2 regions of the Pseudoalteromonas sp. T1lg122 genome follow, and region 1 is predicted to be linked to the other one. Evidence: riboswitches for the same ligand, from Rfam matches in the RefSeq annotation. Region 1 holds a riboswitch; the other holds the start of a gene.
The links. A riboswitch is a leader RNA that binds a small molecule or an ion and turns the genes downstream of it on or off. The one in region 1 is predicted to bind cyclic di-GMP.

Region 1 (3,176 bases):
TATCTTGCTCTTCATAAACCAGTACATCATCAGCTTGCGAGGTGCCTAAAACATGGCGGTAAACCTGAAAACCCAATAAGGTTTGTAGGTCTTTTTTCACATAAAAAACGGTTTTACTGTCATTAGCCCACACCACTTGGCCTTCGGTGTTTTCCAGCGCATCGCTAAACATCTCACCGCTCGCAATATTTTTAAAACGCACTGTGTAAATACGGCGCCCTTCGGTGTCTTCAGAGTAAGCAAGTAGCTGCTCGTTTGGGCTAATTGCAACTTCGCCTAATTCATAAAATTCGTAGTCGCCAGCTAATTGGTTTACATCTAACAACAGGTGCTTGTCGTGCGCTTCTATTGAGCTGCTGCGATAATGGCGTGCATATTCATCGTCGCCACGTACTTCTGAGTGATACCAATACTGGCCATCTTTTACCGGTACCGTGTTGTCGTCTTTAACAATACGATCTTTTAGCTCATTAAATAATTGTTCGCGCAGTGGTTTTATATCGGCTAGTTGCTTATCGCAATAATCGTTTTCGGCATTTAAGTGCGCTAATACATCCTCATTTTCACGCTCATCATCACGCATCCAATAATAGTGATCGGTGCGAGTATGTTGGTGAGTCGTTAATGGATGAGGGTGTTTTTTGGCAACAGGAGGATGCGCGAGTAAAGACAAAGAATACGATTTTAATGACACAGGGAAAAACCAAAATAAAAAACGAATTACTGGCAGTTTATCACAGAATTAAAAAAGCCCACTCAAATTGAGTGGGCTAAGCAATGCTAAAATAGCATTTAGGGGGAAAACTGTTAATGCGATACTTGCTGCCAAGCCATGGCCCAGCTTTTTCCTACACCTGGCTCAAACAGCGGGTTGTGTGAATCTTTAACACGACAAAACTCGCTAAATGGCCACGGTTTACACATATAAATATGACCCGTTTTTGGCTGTAGTACTTTAACACCCGCACTGTAATCGCTGCATGCTTGTGGGTAGACATAGTCATAATCTTGCAGACTATCTTGCACTCGCTCTTTACATTTTGCGATGCAATTAAACGCCACTTTTACCTGCGTAATGCCCGACCCTTCAAGGGCATAAATTTGGTTTGAACGGTACGCGACTACTAAACCTTGTTCGGTCATTTTGCCCGCTTTAACCAGCGGAATATGCACGTTAATATGCTCGGCAACAGAACGTGGCCAATTATGAGGCTCACCCTGATCGGAACTGCTGATCGGGTATTCGAATGATAAATCGACTAGCTCTCCTTGCATGTCATAAAAGGTCACAATCACCCTATCACCAACAAACAGTTGGGTATGATGATTTAAGCAACCAATCGGCAACCACTTCCCAGAGGCCATTGACGTATGCATAAACAAAATATCACCCTAAGAACAACTAATAGGCATTATCTAACAACCGAACAAAATAAATACTTTTAGTTTGAGGCAAGAGATCCAAAGCACTAGATTATGTGCTTATCAGCGGCCCCGCTATCATAGTTTAAAACCTTAGACCGGAAACTTTGCGTCCTAACCTTTCAGTTAGTTTGCCAAAAACAAGACTGAGTATAATCGTGACCGAATCACAAATCAAACAAAAGAATGTAACCAAACGTCTTATATAGCAAATAGTTACTAGCAAAAACGAATGATACAAAAAAGCCAACCTTTAGGTTGGCTTTTAAACTGATGGGGTATTAATCCCTTGCTAGTTTTCTTCTGGTCGTTACTCGGTGCCCCGCACGGAATACTTTCAAGAAGATATTACCCACATCACTCATGATGATGTACAAACAAGGTACAAGTACTAGCGTGATTAGGGTTGCAAACATAACCGCAAAACCAAGTGCAACTGCCATTGGAATGACAAATTTAGCTTGTAAGCTGGTTTCGAACATAATTGGTAGTACACCAGCAAAGGTTGTAATTGAAGTCAGGGTAATTGCTCTAAAGCGTGCACAACCTGCTTCGATAACGGCTTCGCGAGTTGAAATACCTTCACGGCGCGCTTGGTTTACAAAGTCAGTCATAACTAACGAGTCGTTAATTACCACACCCGCTGCCGCAATCAAACCAAAGCCCGACATCAAGCTAATATCTAAACCAAACCAGAAGTGACCCCAAATTGCACCGGTTAAGCTAAATGGAATAACCGACATAACAATAAGAGGCTGTGAATAGCTCTTAAGCGGTACTGCAAGCAAGATATACACTAAAATCATACCGCCGATGAAGAACATGATTTGCTCATTAGCTTGCGCTTGTTGCTCTTCAATAGAACCACCTAACTCAGTTTTAACTGATGGGTATTCTTCTTTAAGTTGCGGTAACAGAGTCTCTTTAACTTGCTTAACAACTTCGCCCGGTTCAATCGCTTCTTCATCGATACTGCCGTAGATATACACAGTACGATAGCCACCTTCACGGCGAATATAACTAATACCTGGCGTTTCATTCAGCTCGACAACATCACCTAGCATGACCTCTTTACCAGCAGGTGTTGTAATAACGGCATGCTTTAATGAGGCAAACGCTTCACGTGTTAGTTTCGGATAACGAACCATGACGCGCACTTCTTCACCACGGCGAATAACACGCTGAGCTTCACCACCGTAGAAACTTGCACCTACTTGATTAGCAATATTGGCAAGGTCTAAACCTAAATCATATGCCACAGGTTTTAAGCTTAATTGCACTTCTTTGCTCGCCGGATCGATGGTCGAACTAATATCAAACAAGCCTTTTTGCTGTTGTAATAGTTGGATGAAACGACGACCTGCATCATTTAAGGTATCGATATCTGGGCCGTAAAGTAAGTAACCAAACTCACCATCCATACCACCGCCATTCACGTCATCGTAAATTTGCAGTGATTTCACACCTGGGATACTTGGCATTTGTTCACGCCAACGACGAGATAATTCAAATGCGTTATACGGACGTAACTCTTCATCGACCAGCGGTGCCAGTAGCTGTGCTTCAGTACGACCTTGGTTAAACACTAAGATATCGCGGATCAGCTTTTGGCCAAACTCACGCTCTGTCTCTTGGTCGACTTTGTGTACCATGGCTTCGATTTCACGGATCGCATTAATTGTTTGCATATCCGAGGCATTTTCATTCATCTCTAAACGAATTTGCGGAAAATCATGAGGTACTTTAGGTGTTGG
Region 2 (3,176 bases), on a different contig from region 1:
ATTTTTGCCTATGGGCACCGTGGTGTTGGCAGGGTAAATCGCGCTGAAGGCGTTGGTTTATTGCTGATTTTTATTGCCTATAACGCATGGCTTTTACTTTCAATTTATAAATAAATGCAATTTAGAATTTAAAAAAATCAAGGACCTTTATGAAGCAAACTATCAATGAGTTTTGGCTCAATAACTCAGAAACAATTATAGCGCTAGGCTATAAAGTGATACTCGCAATTGCTATTTTAATTGCCAGTGCAGTACTTGCTAAGTCAGTGAAAAAGGCTATCAAAAACTCCAATGCTACCCTTAAAAAACTTGATAATACCTTGCTGCCTATTTTGTCGTCTGTGGCAGGTTATGCCGTGTATATTATTGGCGGGGTGTTTATTTTAGATATCTTTGGCGTGAATACAGCAAGCCTTATTGCTCTAATGGGTGCTGCTGGTTTAGCGATAGGGTTAGCCCTTAAAGACACCTTAAGTAATATTGCAGCAGGCATGATGTTACTTATATTAAGGCCGTTTAAAGTCGGTGATTTTGTTGAGATAGGCTCGATGCAAGGTACTGTCTCTGAGGTAAACCTATTCACCAGTGTTTTTCAAACGATTGATGGTCTTTATATCGCATCACCTAATGGCATAGTGTGGGGTAACAATATTAAAAACTTCACGCGAAATGGCAAACGCCGAATGGATATTGTTGTGGGTATTTCATATGCCGATTCAATCGATGATGGCTTTGCGGTGCTAAAAGATATTGCCGCGAACGAAAGCCGTTTACTGAGTGAGCCAGCGGCGCAAGTGATGGTGACAGCCATGGCTGAGAGCTCGGTGAATATTCAGCTAAGAGCATGGGCTAAAAATGAAGACTATTGGCAAACCTATTGGGATTTAAACAAACGAGTTAAAGAGTCAATCGAGAATGCAGGCCTGACAATTCCTTTCCCACAACGTACTTTACATATACCTGAAGGCGTGGTGACAAAAAAGTAAAATAAAAAAGCCTAGCGCAGGCTAGGCTTTGAATGAAAAGGAAAGCTAGTTATTGTGATTTTTCTAAATTATTATTTAAACACGACTTCACCATAGTAATGAGGCTCTTTACCATTTTGTTTAAGCATGTAAGTGCACTTGACGCCTTTTTTACCAAATTGACCAACAGGTGCATGATCTTTGAGTACATTTATTTTTTGACCATTGAAGTCACAAATAAAGTCACGGATTGAACCTTTAGTCGACGTAAAATCCCCAAGCTTCACTTTATGATTCTTTTTGAAAACAAAAGCTTTATGAGAGTTACCATTACGGTAATCGAACATATCCAAACTTAGGGTTGTTTTATAGCTTTTCGTTACAGCACCTTGGCCATTAGCATCGTTAATAATGCCTGTCCATGTTACAACTTTATTTTTTCCTCGATAGTGTTTTGGCGACTTACCTGTGTCTCCACCTGGCATCAAAGTAAAAGTTATAATTTCGGCATTACTACCGGGGCGAGATTTCCATGAGCATTCAATGCCGTTTTTGAATTGATGGTAATTCAATCCTTTTAGACCTGGCCCTTTAATAGCAGGGCAGGTTACTTTGCCGCCAATGCTATCCGAATACATCATTTTGTATTCTTCAGGTTTTATATATGCTTTGTTATCACCATTACCATAACGAACTTCATCGTAAGGAATGGTCAAGAAAACTCCTTTCGTGCCGATTTCGCCTCGCAATGACTGTGCACCAAAATTCGGATCGTCTACTGCGTAAGCTGTTGATGTGAAAGCGACAGCAAGTAATGCTGTGCTAAAGATGTGATGTTTCATTGTTCTGGATTCCAAATTCCACAACCCGGCTATCTTCCCATTTCCTTACTTCTTTCAGAGAAGACCCGTGGCTTTCCGTCCCTACCTCACAGTAGGTTTGGCAGTATTAATACATTAGTTTTGTTAAAAACATATTTGTATGACTGCATGAACACCTATTTATAGTTCCTAAATAGTGTTCAAAATACCTGCTTTTTAAACGTGGTTTAAATCATATTCCGTATTCAAGAAATAATGATTGAAAAGAAGTGTAGGAGAATAATTATTTAATGCAAAATAATTAGTATAAATTTATTATTCCTTTACCTTAAAGCAAGTGTTCTGGATCTGTTTTGGGATCAGTGTATTGTTTTTGGGTATGTTCTTATTATTTTGATTTTAAATGGAATATATTTTCAGTGAAGTTCTATATCTTTGAATTAAAATGCTATTCTATTTGAAATGTTTTTTTGTTTCTTTAAAGTATACTAATTGAGCAGTGTTTTTATATTGGGCACTGCTCAATATGTTTATTAAGCTTTTTTAACAAACTTAGCAGTTACCATCATTTCACCGACGCCATCAACTTTACAGTCTAATTCGTGGTCTTTTTTATCTAACACTCGGCGGATAACGGCTTTGGTGCCAATTTTAATTACTTGTGAGCTGCCTTTAATTTTTAAATCTTTAGCAACGGTCACTTTATCGCCATCGACCAATAAGGTACCGTTAGCATCTCTTACATCGATTACATCAACGTTATTAACAGCATTTGGATCCCACTCATGAGCGCACTCTGGGCATACTAAGTTGTTTTGATCTTCATACACGTATTCAGAGTTACATTGTGGGCAAGGAGGTAAAGACATAAATGGCACCTTGGTTGATTTTAAAAGGGTATTTTAATTGCTAAGAGCAAACTATGCGAGTACAAGGCATATATTTTATGGCTCAGACGTGTCGAGTTCTTTGGTAATAGAGAATATTCCTCTTAAATCACCAAGCTGATAACCTGTCGCTAAATCATTTGGGTAATGCTCGCTAAGCGCTTGCTTTACTTCTGGCGCAATCGTTTGACCATGACAATTGAGGCACACTGGCGCGACTTTTATCGCTTTAGCAAAGCGAAATTGACCATCTTTGCTGGTTGAAAAAGTCACATTATCGATGCTTTCTGTGTTTCTGATCATATCGAGCAACTGAGCGATTTTTTCAGCTTCCCAGTCATCAGGTTTATTATTTGGATTACGGTTTTTAGTGCTTTTACGCGCTACAGTCCAACCATCGGTTGATAAGCTTTCAGCAATGGCTGGGGCTTGCATTTTGCACACGTTAATTCCTTCAACTAAACCGCCTTGTTTGATTGCAGCTGCCAATGCTGATTTGAGCG

Region 2: another riboswitch for cyclic di-GMP. It lies ahead of C2M33_RS03350 (hypothetical protein); the one in region 1 lies ahead of C2M33_RS04760 (chitin-binding protein).

What each region holds. Positions count from the first base shown of each region.
Region 1 is NZ_PQCG01000005.1:116,576-119,751, reverse strand. It holds gene C2M33_RS04765 (S9 family peptidase) at 1-694, opposite strand, end outside; gene C2M33_RS04760 (chitin-binding protein) at 808-1,377, opposite strand; cyclic di-GMP riboswitch class I at 1,485-1,568, opposite strand; gene C2M33_RS04755 (efflux RND transporter permease subunit) at 1,704-3,176, opposite strand, start outside.
Region 2 is NZ_PQCG01000001.1:732,930-736,105, reverse strand. It holds gene C2M33_RS03360 (calcium/sodium antiporter) at 1-114, shown strand, start outside; gene C2M33_RS03355 (mechanosensitive ion channel family protein) at 150-986, shown strand; gene C2M33_RS03350 (hypothetical protein) at 1,058-1,807, opposite strand; cyclic di-GMP riboswitch class I at 1,824-1,919, opposite strand; gene C2M33_RS03345 (zinc ribbon domain-containing protein YjdM) at 2,320-2,655, opposite strand; gene C2M33_RS03340 (Tll0287-like domain-containing protein) at 2,731-3,176, opposite strand, start outside.